DNA from 3 places in the Arthrobacter sp. KNU-44 genome. Region 2 is predicted to be linked to each of the others. Evidence: predicted binding sites of a transcription regulator. Region 2 holds the regulator's gene; each other region holds the start of a gene.
The links. The regulator HrcA, encoded in region 2, represses chaperone genes, less so after heat shock. The targets are predictions, from matches to a motif close to TTNGCACTCGNNNNNNNCGAGTGCNAA.
Positions count from the first base shown of each region.

Region 1: groES (co-chaperone GroES) is a predicted target of HrcA. The motif match lies at 2,263-2,289, and genes of this name have one in related genera.
Region 3: ACSVHC_RS16830 (FmdB family zinc ribbon protein) is a predicted target of HrcA. The motif match lies at 1,984-2,010, and genes of this name have one in related genera.

Region 1 is NZ_JBPXNG010000002.1:3,354,808-3,359,108, forward strand. It holds gene ACSVHC_RS16750 (shikimate 5-dehydrogenase) at 1-465, shown strand, start outside; gene ACSVHC_RS16755 (THUMP-like domain-containing protein) at 489-1,727, opposite strand; gene ACSVHC_RS16760 (hypothetical protein) at 1,805-2,215, shown strand; gene groES (co-chaperone GroES) at 2,438-2,734, shown strand; gene groL (chaperonin GroEL) at 2,821-4,301, shown strand, end outside.
Region 2 is NZ_JBPXNG010000002.1:4,440,104-4,444,404, forward strand. It holds gene ACSVHC_RS21800 (DUF4870 domain-containing protein) at 1-218, opposite strand, end outside; gene ACSVHC_RS21805 (DUF3097 domain-containing protein) at 321-1,178, opposite strand; gene hrcA (heat-inducible transcriptional repressor HrcA) at 1,360-2,373, shown strand; gene dnaJ (molecular chaperone DnaJ) at 2,441-3,571, shown strand; gene ACSVHC_RS21820 (16S rRNA (uracil(1498)-N(3))-methyltransferase) at 3,574-4,301, shown strand, end outside.
Region 3 is NZ_JBPXNG010000002.1:3,373,713-3,378,013, reverse strand. It holds gene ACSVHC_RS16845 (GNAT family N-acetyltransferase) at 1-282, opposite strand, end outside; gene galU (UTP--glucose-1-phosphate uridylyltransferase GalU) at 289-1,194, opposite strand; gene ACSVHC_RS16835 (5-formyltetrahydrofolate cyclo-ligase) at 1,312-1,917, shown strand; gene ACSVHC_RS16830 (FmdB family zinc ribbon protein) at 2,073-2,336, shown strand; gene cpaB (Flp pilus assembly protein CpaB) at 2,437-3,255, shown strand; gene ACSVHC_RS16820 (hypothetical protein) at 3,261-3,506, opposite strand; gene ACSVHC_RS16815 (AAA family ATPase) at 3,516-4,301, opposite strand, start outside.

The DNA.
Region 1 (4,301 bases), 1.1 Mb from region 2:
GACCCGGCGTCGTCCGTGCTGCTCCGGGGTTCCGGCGGCATGGCCAAGGCCACTGCGGCTGCCTTCCGCGACGCCGGTTTCTCCCGCGTCACGGTGGTTGCCCGGAATGAAAAGCCCGGGCAATCCCTCGCGGGGCTTTATGGCTTCGGCTGGCAGGCAGAAGTAGGGGAGTCGACGGCGGACGTGCTCGTCAACGTCACACCGATCGGCATGGCCGGCGGTCCCGAGTCCGGCTCGCTGTCCTTCCCTGAAGAAGCGGTGTCGGCCGCGCAGGTGGTGTTCGACGTCGTCGCCCTCCCTGCAGAGACTCCGCTCATCAAGGCCGGCCGCGCGGCAGGAAAGACCGTGATCAGCGGCGCCGAGGTAGCCACCATCCAGGCCCTTGAACAGTTCGTGCTCTACACGGGCATCACGCCGACGCCGGAGCAAGTGGCCGCGGCCGAGGAGTTCACGCGCGCCCAATAGGGCGTCCCAAGTCAGGGATCGGCTCAAGCAGCCGCTACCGGCTCCACCACAACAGCCACCTTTTCCTTGCCGATCCTGGTGAGGACCAGGGTGGCTGTTTTGTTGCCGCGGGCTTTAGCCGAGTTCTTTCCGGCCGGCAGCAATTGTTTCCGCAGCTCTTCGGGGGTAACGGAGGTGCCGCGTTTCTTGATGTCCAGGACGCCGACACCGTTGGCCTTCACCCAGGCTTTGAGTGCCTTGACGTTCAGCGGCATGACTTCCAAAACTTTGTATGCGCGGGCGAACGGGGTCTCCGCCAGTTCCGGAGCGCAAATGTAGGCAATGTGTGGGTCCACCAGGTGGCCTCCGAGCCGGAGTGCGACGTCGGCCACCAGGCCCGCGCGGATCACCGCGCCATCCGGTTCGTAGAGGTATCCCTCCACGGGCCCGACGTCGGGCACCGGGCCGCCGTCGAAGTCTTCGCCGCTGGTGATCTCGGCGGCGCCCTGCGGCCCGAGCACCAGGGCAGCGCGGCGGATGCCGGGACGGGCGACGTCGTTGAACCACAGCGTGACTTCCGTGACGTCCCCTCCCACCGAGATCCACTGTGCCTCGCAGCCGGTTGGAACCGATTCGTGCGGCATTCCCGGACCCATCTTGACCCCGACGGACTTGCCGGTGGCGGCCAACGATTCAACGAAGGACAACGGCGGCGAGAACGCCTCGGGGTCCCAGATCCTTTTGGTTCCCGACGACGACGTCGTGCGTCGGGCCGGATCGAGCCACACGCCGTCGACCCCGTCGAGGGGCACCGAGGTTGCGTCGGAGTGCACTACCGTCGCGTGCGGGAAAGGAATGAGGTTGATGGTGGCGCAGGCTGCGGTGGTCTCGTCGAGCTCCACGGCGGTGACCTTGATGTCCATGGAGGCCATGGCCATGGAATCTGCTCCAAGCCCGCAGCCGAGGTCCGCGACGTGCTGCGTGCCGGCGTTGGCGAAGCGTTCGGCATGCCTGGCCGCAACATTGAGCCGGGTGGCCTGCTCCAGGCCGGCTTGTGTGAAGAGCATCTGCCGGGCGAATTCGCCGAACTTGGCCTCGGCCCGGGTGCGGAGCCTGGATTGGGTGAGGACGGCGGCAACGAGCGCAGGGGAGTGGCCGTCTTTGCGCAGGCGGGCATTCAGGGCGAAGGCTTCGTCATCGCGGTACGGTCCCAAGGACGCGAGCAGTTCCCAACCTTCCGTTGTCAGCAAGGGGGCGATCTGTTCCTGCGGTGTGTCAGCCATGGGAACTAGCCTAGTGCTCGCCCGTCATACGGGGTCGGGAGGGATCCGGGAGCGCTCGGGCGGATAGGGTTGATGCCATGGAAGACAACCCAGTACGCCAGCCTGACGACGCCAATGGATCTCCCTCTGCCCCCGATAAACGTCCCTTCGCCGGAAATCTCTCCAGTTATGCCCGTCCTGCGCTCATCGTGGGTGCCTTGATTGCCATTGTCTGCATCGCGCTGTTGATCATTATTTTCTTCCTAGACTCTTTCAACGCGGCCACCTACTCCATGACCGGAAAGAGCGTCCAGGACGCCACGGATGAGGCCCGGGACATCCGTGACACCTACGCCGGTGCCCGCATTGGAGCGATCGTCGGGCTGGTGGTATTCGGCGTCGTCGCACTCGCCAGCGGCGTGGTGCTCTATCTGAACCGCGGAACCGCACGGACGGAAGAGTACGACGACGGCGAGGACGTTGACTTCGACGACCTCGCCGGGCAATAAGCGTGTGAGCCGGAAGCCGCCATTGGACGTTCACCCGTGACGGAATTCTGGCACTCGCCTTGACCGAGTGCTAATGCTTACATAGAGTCTTGATTAGCACTCTCCCTAGGCGGGTGCTAATCATGCCGCCAGGCACTTACCGGCACCGCGACGACGGTAAGCCCGCCACGGCACCCCTGGTTTGATAGTCCATGTACTACCTCACGTAAAGGAGAGATCCGAGTGTCGGTCTCCATTAAGCCTCTCGAGGATCGCATTGTTGTCCGCCCGCTCGAAGCAGAGCAGACCACGGCTTCCGGCCTGGTCATCCCGGACACTGCACAGGAAAAGCCGCAGGAAGGCGAAGTTGTTGCAGTTGGCCCCGGCCGCTTCGATGACAACGGCAACCGCGTGCCCGTCGACGTAACCGTTGGCGACGTCGTCATCTACTCCAAGTACGGCGGAACTGAAGTCAAGACCGGCGGCAACGAATACCTCGTTCTGTCCGCCCGCGACGTTCTGGCGATCGTCGTTAAGTAATTCCCTGGATCCCGCATCGCAGATCAAGTCGGACTTCTTCCGGTCGAATCAGCGGTGCGGGTTTTCCGTCTTGAAAGGACACAACCATGGCAAAGCAGCTTGCGTTTAACGACGCTGCCCGTCGCTCGCTCGAAGCAGGCATTGACAAGCTCGCCAACACCGTCAAGGTCACCCTTGGCCCGCGTGGCCGCAACGTCGTTCTGGACAAGAAGTGGGGAGCTCCCACCATCACCAACGACGGCGTGACGATCGCCCGCGAAGTCGAACTCGACGACCCGTATGAGAACCTTGGTGCGCAGCTGGCCAAGGAAGTCGCCACCAAGACCAATGACGTCGCAGGCGACGGCACCACCACGGCCACCGTACTGGCACAGGCACTCGTCAAGGAAGGCCTGCGCAACGTTGCCGCCGGAGCCGCCCCTGGCGAAATCAAGCGCGGCATCGAGGTTTCGGTCCAGGCCGTGGCCGCCCGCCTTCTTGAGAACGCCCGCGAAGTAGAAGGCACCCAGGTTGCCAGCGTTGCCGCGATCTCCGCCCAGAGCGATGAGGTTGGCGAACTCCTCGCCGAGGCTTTCGGCAAGGTCGGCAAGGATGGTGTCATCACCATCGAAGAGTCCTCCACCACGCAGACCGAACTGGTCCTCACCGAGGGCATGCAGTTCGACAAGGGTTACCTGTCCCCGTACTTCGTCACTGACGCGGAACGCCAGGAAGCTGTTCTGGAAGACGCGCTCATCCTGATCAACCAGGGCAAGATCTCCTCGCTGCAGGAATTCCTGCCGCTCCTCGAGAAGGCCCTGCAGGCTGCCAAGCCGCTCTTCATCATTGCCGAGGACATCGACGGCGAGGCACTGTCCACGCTGATCGTGAACCGTATCCGTGGCACCCTGAACGTCGTTGCCGTCAAGGCTCCGGGCTTCGGTGACCGCCGCAAGGCCATGCTGCAGGACATTGCCACACTGACCGGCGCACAGGTTGTCTCCCCGGAGCTCGGCCTGTCCCTCGACCAGGTTGGCCTGGAGGTCCTCGGCAGCGCCCGCCGGATCACCGTCACCAAGGACAACACCACCATCGTTGACGGCGCCGGCACTCCCGAGGACGTCGCGGCCCGCGTCGCCCAGATCCGTGCAGAGCTGACCCGCACCGACTCCGATTGGGACCGGGAAAAGCTGCAGGAAAGGCTTGCAAAGCTGGCAGGCGGCATCGGCGTGATCAAGGTCGGCGCAGCCACCGAGGTCGAGCTCAAGGAAAAGAAGCACCGTATCGAGGACGCAGTGTCCTCCACGCGTGCTGCCCTTGAAGAAGGCATCGTCTCCGGCGGTGGCTCTGCCCTTATCCACGCCCTCAAGGCACTGGACGAGGACGCTGCCGTCAAGGCACTGGAAGGCGACGCGGCTGCCGCCGTCGGCATCGTCCGCCGCGCCCTGACCCAGCCCCTTCGCTGGATCGCCCAGAACGCCGGCTTCGACGGCTACGTCGTCGTCGCCAAGGTTGCCGAGCTGGAAGACAACCACGGCTTCAACGCGAAGTCCGGTGTGTATGAGGACCTGATCGCCGCCGGCGTGAT
Region 2 (4,301 bases):
AGCGCTTCCTTGGATTCCTGTGCCGTGAAGGGGCCACGTTCGCGGAAGATCAGGTAGATCAGAAGCGAAGGAACGCAGCCAAGGATCCCGCCGAAATGTGCCAGTGTTGCCCACTGCCGGTCTTCCGAGGCGGTCAAGGGCAGCGCGTTGGCAGGAACGCCGTGGTACTGGGACTGGCCCGAGGTGCCATCCCGATCGTCAGGAGCGTTGTCTGCCAAAGTATCTTCCTTCGAGTATCAATCGGTGCAGTGTTGCTGTCCCAGAATACTTGCTCGGCACGCGATCAGCCGACCAACTCCTCTGCCCGGGGCGCGCAATCGTCACGGAACAGTCAGGAAATCGATCACTTCTTCCACGCGGCCCAGCAACGAGGGCTCCAAATCGGCGTAGCTGTGGACGGCGCCAAGAAGCTTTTGCCAACCCAGCCCGACATCTTCGGCCGTCTCATGCGGCCAGCCGAAGGACCTCAGGATGCCGGTCTTCCAATCCGTGCCGCGCGCGATGGTTGGCCATTGCTCGATCCCCAACACCTTGGGCCGGATTGCCTGCCAGACGTCCACGTAGGGATGTCCCACGATCAGGACGTTTCCCGCGGCGCCCGGCAGCGTCATGGCTTCGGCAGCAATCCGCGACTCCTTCGAATCCGGTACCAAGTGGTCCACGAGGATTCCGAGCCGGCGGCCCGGGCCGGGGGAGAACCCGGCGATGGCGGCCTTGAGATCGTCCACGCCGTGCAAGGGCTCGACGACGATGCCCTCCACCCGGAGATCATCTCCCCACACCTTTTCCACGAGTTCGGCGTCGTGCTTGCCTTCCACCCAGATCCGGCTCGCCTTGGCGACTTGGGCCCGCTGCCCGGCGACGCGGACGGATCCCGATGCCGTCCTGCCTGCTTGCGCCGCGGCCTTGGCGGACGCGGCGCGTGGAGCCGGCGGCACGAGCTTCACTGCTTGTCCCTCCAGGAGGAATCCGAATCCGAGCCGGAACGATTTGGCCTTTCCCCGCCGATCCTCAAGCACCACAATGTGCATGCCCCCGGACTTCTCCACCCTGGTCACGGCCCCGACCCAACCGGACTGCACGTCCTCGAGAACCATCCCGCGTTCAACGGGCACCTCAGGCAGTTGCCGTTTGGCAGACGAGGTGAGGTCTTGCGGGCCCCAATTGTCGTAAGACACGGTCTTCACACCACTTTGCGCTAGGGGGATCGTTGACGGTCCGTGGCATTACCCACGGCCGCGCGGGAATCATGTTCGCCGCGAGCGGTACCAATGCTAACAACGAGGTGGCTCATACTAGACTTGTTAGCACTTGGGCATGTTGAGTGCTAATTGTTGAAATGTTGATTGGAGGTGGGCAGTGAGCGAACCACGCAAGCTTGAAGTGTTACGCGCCATCGTGGAGGACTACGTTCACTCCCGCGAGCCCGTCGGCTCCAAAGCCTTGGTCGAACGGCACCATTTGGGAGTGTCGAGCGCCACCATCCGCAATGACATGGCACTTCTTGAAGAAGAAGGCCTCATTGCCGCGCCGCACACGAGTGCCGGCCGCATTCCAACGGACAAAGGCTACCGCCTGTTCGTCGACCGCATCTCCGAGGTCAAGCCGCTTTCGGCTGCCGAGCGCCGGGCTATCCATTCCTTGCTTGAGGGACCCGACGACGTTGAGGACATCCTTGAGCGCACTGTCCGGCTCCTCTCCCAACTGACCAACCAGGTCGCCGTCGTCCAGTACCCGCACCTGAGCCGCGCGCGTGTCCGGCACATTGAGTTTGTCCTTTTGGCACCGCGTCAGGTCTTGGTGGTATTGATCGCCGATTCTGGCAAGGTGGAACAGGGCGTTGTGCACGCAGCGACGGACGCCACCGACGAAGAGCTCATGGCCTTGCGCGCGCGGTTCCTTGGAAGCATTGCCGGCTCCCAGCTCGACCTCATGCCGCAAGTCCTGCCTTCGGTGGTTGCCTTGTGCCCGCCGACGCTTCGCAACCTTGCAGGCGCCCTTGCCCATGGCCTGGAAAGGCTTGCCGAGCGGAGCCGCGACGAGCGCATGGTCATGGCAGGCACGGCCAACCTGGCCCGCTCCAACGTGGACTTCCCGCTGAGCATCGGTCCGGTCCTCGAAGCGCTTGAGGAGCAGGTGGTCATGTTGCGGCTGTTGTCGGATATGGCGGAAGACCCCCGCGGCGTCACGGTGAGCATCGGCCGCGAAAACCCCTATGACGGCCTCTCGGAGGCTTCGGTGGTTGCCACGGGCTACGGTCCGGGCAGCAGCGCCAAGATCGGCATTCTTGGACCCACCCGCATGGACTACCCCAACACCATGGCGGCCGTCCGTGCCGTCGCACGCTACCTTTCCCGCATTCTGGGCGGCTGACAGCCTCGGCTGGAGGGCGCCTCGCAAGAAACGCAGTGGAACCGTAAACAAGGAAGAGATACCGACTTTGAGCAGTCACTATGACGTTCTGGGCGTCTCGCCGGAAGCAACCGGCGAGGAGATCAAAAAGGCCTACCGCAAACTCGCACGTAAGCTGCACCCCGATGTGAACCCCGGGGCCGGCGCAGCCGAGGAATTCAAGGCGGTGACCCACGCTTACGAGGTCCTCTCCGACCCCCAGAAGCGCCGTGTCTACGACGCAACTGGCAACGAGAACGGGACCGACAACGGTTTCGGCGGAGGATACGCGGGCCAGGGATTCGCCTTCCAGGACATCTTCGATACCTTCTTCGGCGGAGGAGGCGGCGGCATGCAAGGCCCCGCATCACGTATGCGCCGCGGGCAGGACGCCCTGATCAGCGTTCGCATCGACTTGCGTGAGGCCGTGTTTGGTGTCAACAAGAAGCTTGAGGTGGACACCGCTGTCATCTGTCCCACGTGCGAAGGCTCATGTTGCCGTCCGGGCACCCACCCGGAGCGCTGCGACATCTGTGGCGGCTCGGGCCAGGTCCAGCGGGCTGTACGCTCGATCCTCGGCCAGGTCATGACAGCCGCACCGTGTGGATCGTGCGAAGGTTTCGGCTCGATCATCAAGGATCCTTGCAATGAGTGCAACGGCCAGGGCCGCATCCGCAGCCGCCGTTCACTGACCGTTAAGGTGCCCGGCGGCGTCGCTACCGGGACCCGCATCCAGCTGTCGTCGCAAGGCGAAGCAGGTCCTGCGGGCGGTCCTCCCGGTGACCTCTACGTGGAGATCCGGGTCAACAGTGACTCCACCTACATCCGCGAAGGCGACGACCTTCACGCCACGCTGAGCGTTCCCATGACTGCCGCGGCACTGGGTACTGAGCTGCAGCTTGAGACTTTCGACGGTCCCCAGGAGATTGACGTCAAGTCCGGCACGCAGTCCGGCGAAGTCATCACCCTGCGTGGACTCGGCGTCACCCATCTCCGCGGCTACGGCAGGGGAGACCTCAAGGTGCACCTGCACGTTGAGACGCCCGGCAAGCTCGACGCCGCACAGGAAGACCTGCTTCGCCAACTGGCAAAATTGCGCGGAGAGCAGTTCACCGAAGGCAAGCTTGTGGCCAGCGGCGGTATGTTCGCGAAGCTGCGGGACAAGCTCGGTAACCTATAGCGGTGAGCAACCCCGTATTCTTCGCAGCAGCCGGAACGCTTGACGGGCTCGGCCCTGGAGACACTTTTGTGCTCGACGGCGCCGAAGCCAGGCATGCTGTCACCGTCAAGCGCCTGGAAGTCGGCGAAGCCGTCGATATTGCCGACGGTGCCGGAAAACGGCTCACGGGCACCGTGACCGAATCCGGGCACGGAACCCTGACAGTCCTTGCCACCGCCGTCCAGGAGGAGCACCAACCAACCGTGCGGCTCGTATTGGTCCAGGCCCTCGCGAAGGGCGACAGGGACGAACTTGCCGTCGAGACGGCAACGGAACTCGGGATCGACGCCGTCGTGCCCTGGCAGGCCGAGCGTTCCATCGTCCGTTGGAAGGGTGACAGGGCGGCCAAGTCCCACGCGAAGTGGCAGTCCGTCGCCACGGCAGCCGCCAAGCAGGCGCGGCGCGCGTGGATTCCCGAGGTGCGTGCCGCCGTCGACGGCTCCGGCCTGGCTGCGGCGGTTGCCGCGGCCGACTTGGCGATCATCCTGCATGAGGACGCGAAACGTCCGCTGCGGGATGTCCTGCAGAAGTGGCAGGCCGAGGTTTCCGACGCGGAAACCGGGGCGGGTCGCGAAGTCCTGCTCATCGTCGGCCCGGAGGGTGGCATTTCACCGCGCGAAGTGACGAAGCTCAGCGACGTCGGCGCGGTCACCGCGCTCCTGGGCCACCACGTGCTTCGCTCGTCGACGGC
Region 3 (4,301 bases), 1.1 Mb from region 2:
CAGCTGCCCGACGATCCTGGGCTCCGGGAACCCTGGAATCCGCTCCGTGATCACAAACGGAAGGGCGCTGGCCTGCCGAGCCTGCGCGTTAAGGGAAGCCACCATCTGCCGGTAGTTCGGCAGGCGACCGCCAGGGGCCGGGTTGGAGGCTTCCCAAGGCGCCAGCCACTCACTATTGCGTGAGCGGACCTCGGTCCACTCCTTCTTGTCCCGGAAATGAATGGGACGCAAGATGAGGTCGCCGCTCTCCAGCGTCACCGGCCAAATGGCCGACCCCCACACTGGCAGCTACTTGCTGAGGCCGGCGGTAAAGCCAGGCAACCACTCACGCAGGCCAGGCCCGAGGTCTTCACTGTCGCACGCAAGCTGGACGCAGGCTTTGAGGTAGCTGAGCTTATCCCCGGTATCGTACCGACGGCCGCGGAAGACCACTCCGTAGACGCCGCTACCTTCGCCGTCTCCCGCAGCGAGTACTTGAAGCGCATCCGTCAGCTGGATCTCTCCCCCACGGCCCGGTTCGGTTTTCTCGAGAACGTCGAAAACCGAGGGGTGGAGCACGTAGCGCCCGATCACGGCCAAGTTGGACGGAGCTTCATCAACAGCAGGCTTTTCCACAAGTTGCTTGATGCGGACGTAGCCGTCCTCGCCGATATCTTCAATGTCCGCGCAACCGTAGGCGCTGATCTGGGAGGGCTCGACCTCGATGAGGGCCACAACGGAGCCACCGGTTTTGTGCTGGACCTCGATCATGTCGCTCAGGAGTGTGTCCCGGGCGTCGATAAGGTCGTCACCGAGAAGAACGGCAAAAGGTTCGTACCCGACGTGCTGCTTTGCACGCAACACTGCGTGTCCCAGCCCCTTGGGGTCGCCCTGGCGGACGTAGTGGATGTCGCCGAGGTTACTGGTAGCCTGCACCGAGTCCAGCTTGGTGGTGTCACCCTTGGCCTCGAGGGTCGCTTCCAAAGCCGGTACCCGGTCGAAGTGATCCTCCAACGCACGTTTGTTGCGGCCTGTGATCATGAGGACGTCGTTGAGTCCCACGCTCACGGCTTCTTCAACGACATATTGGATGGCCGGCTTGTCGACTACCGGGAGCATCTCTTTGGGCATGGCTTTGGTAGCAGGCAGGAACCTGGTGCCGAGTCCGGCAACGGGGATAACGGCCTTGCGGACGGTGCAGTTGTTGGAAGTCACCGGACTAATCTAACGGAAGGAGCTGGACATTGGGCAAAAGAAACCTGTTTGGATAGTAGGGACTCCACTGTTTCTTCCCCGTCATCGAGCCGCAAAGCAGCGTGAACTGGAGCAAAAATGACTTTGAAAGACGAAATCCGGCGGGACCACCGCAAGCGCCGGCTGACATTGACCCGGCAACAGCGCGCCGACGCCGGAACGGGGATCGCCCTCGGTGGCCTCTCATGGGCGGATTCGGTTGCCCGGGGAAAACCGTCGACTTTTGCGGCCTATGTCGGAGTAGCCGCCGAGCCGCCGACAATGCCCTTGCTTGCGGCACTCCACGCCGCCGGCCACAGGATCCTTCTTCCCGTCTGTGAACCGGAACGGCGTCTGAGCTGGGTCTATTGGACACCGGATACGGTCTTTGTCCGCTCAAAGTACGCACCGATTGACGAGCCGGTGGGCGAACGATTCGACAGCGACGTCATCAGGGATGCCACTGGAATCTTCCTCCCGGCCACCGCCGTCGATGAAGACGGAAACCGTATCGGCCAAGGGGGCGGTTACTACGATCGGCTCCTCGACAAGCTCGACGCCGACGCGCAGCGTCCGCCGACTGTCGCCGTCGTATATGACCACGAAGTGCTGGCCTCGGGGACGATCCCGGCAGAACCGTTCGACAAGCCCGTGGCGGAGGCACTTACCCCCTACAGGATCGTCCGGCTGGTTCCGGCCGATTGATCGGGGCTTCCGACCTGTCTTCTCCGCCACATTTTGTGGTGGCGGCCCCGACTCCGGATGATAGAATTGGCACTCAGGCCCTGGGACTGCTAATGGACGGAACAATCCGCCTTGGCAGCACTGGACCTGTAGTTCGTCCCGGAGGAGGATCACCAGTGCCCACATATGCCTATGCCTGCAAAGACTGCGGACATGCCTTTGACATCGTTCAGTCGTTCACGGACAGCTCCCTGTCCGACTGCCCTGAATGCCAAGGGTCGTTGCGTAAGAAGTTCAACAGCGTGGGCGTCGTCTTCAAGGGATCGGGCTTCTACCGCACCGACTCCCGGGACTCCAAGGGAAGCACCGTTTCGGCCGCTCCCGCCGCACCAGCTGCGCCTCCGGCTCCAGCGTCGGTTCCGGCGGCTGCCGCGAGCTGATTGCGATTTCCAGCTGCTCCCGGTTTTCCACATAGCTCAACGTTCCACATAGCTCAATAAAGCCCTGCCGCGGGCCTGCGTGCCCGGTTAGCGTGGCACCATGCCCGCAACCCCGAACGTACCCACGGACCCCATGTCCGCCGGATCATTGTCGCTGCCGCGCGATAGACTGCTCGCACCGATCAACAGGGCCCGAACCCGCCGTCTACAGGCTCTTCCCTCCAGGGCTGGCGGGCATCGGGGCGCTACCACGGGACCATCCAAACACCGCAGCTTCGGTAGCTGGTTAAACCGCAACCGCCGCCTCGTCGTGGCCCTCCTGCTATGCGTGGCCGCAGGGATCGCAGTCCATCAGCTGACTCCAGCTTCGGAGCGACGAGCCACGGTCCTGGCCGCCGCGCGGGATCTTCCCGCCGGGTCCACTTTGACGGATACCGACCTCAAACCCCTCGATGTCCTTCCTGATGGAATTCCAGCCGGGGCACTCACCCCGCGAACCGGATACGGCGGAAAGCAGCTTGCCTCGCCGCTGCAGAAGGGGCAGATCCCCACAGACGCCCAACTCCTGGGACCGGGCCTGCTGACCGGGACCGCACCCGCGACGGCGGCCGTTCCACTTCGCATGGCCGATCCCGCTTCAATTCAGCTCATCTCGCCCGGCCAGTTGGTCAACGTTGTGCTCACCGCAGCAGATGGACTTGAAGGGCCCGGCAAGAAATCCGAACTCTTGGCATCGGCGGTCCCGGTTTTGTGGACATCCGCGCAAGGAGGCAAAGCGAACCAATGGTTGGGCACGAACGAGGCGGACGGCCTTGTGGTTGTCGCCGCCAATCCGCAACAGGCCGAAATCCTCGCCGGAGCTTCCACTCGCGGGAAACTATTCTTTGTCCTGGTCAATCCCTCTGACAACCGGCCATGAAATATTCAGCCCCAGTGCGGGGGCCTTTGTTCCTTCAGCCAGGCGTCGTGGTCGTAGCCAGGCTCATCACCCCAGCGACGCGGATCGTCCTCGGAGGCTTTCTTGGGCAGAATGCTTTCTCCTGCCTGCTTCCGCTCGGGCGCGGGCTTCACTTTTGTTTTCTCCAGCTCGTCCAACTCGATGTCAGCGCCTACCGCATCGGCGCTGGCGTCCGCAGGGTGCTTGGATTGAGTGCTTTTGCTTTCCGCCATTGCGCTTCCTTAGGGGATCGCCGGTCCCGAGCCAGGGCCTTCCGTACTGCCGGGTCCGGCCGCGGCCGGCTCCGCCTGAGTGTTCAGTTCCAATTGTTCAACATCAATGTCGAGGAATCCATCCTGGACTGCACCGTACGAGGGTGCTACCGGCTTCTCCAGACCCAAGTAGGACCCGATGCGGTCAGCGCAGGACGAAGGATCAGTGAATACTTCAATGGTCCACAAGGACATGTAACGCCAGCCAAGTCGTTCCAGCAATTGGGGCCGCAGCCGGCTGCGCTCCCTGACGCTCATGCGGCGGTATCGTTGCGTGCCATCCGATTCAATGGCCACCGGGGTGGGCATTTCAGTGTCATCACGGCCTATGGTGTGCACGGGGTCGGCTGCCGCGGCAATGTCCAAGGCTCCGTCATAGTGGTGCCACACCCGGGCTCCACGGGCACGGAGTCGCTCGCCCAGATCCGCCACCAACGGATCCTCTCCGAGCGCTTGCTCGCTGGCAGCAGCCCTGGTGGCAGGTGTCCCCAGTTCCGAATTCCCAGACAGTTCACGGTCAAGGAGTTCATGGAAATCAACGGCGCCGTGAGCCAACCGGTCCAGATCGAGGTCCTCCGGACGGAAGCAGCTCAGGACGTGCAACGATCTCCGGGAACGGGTCATTGCCAAGGCAAACTTGTTTCGCCCGCCCTCGACGGAGAGGGGCCCGAAACTGTGCAGCGCCCGGCCATGCGGAGTGCGCCCGAAGCCCAAGGAGAAGATGATGTGGTCGCGGACCAGTCCCTGTGCGCGCTC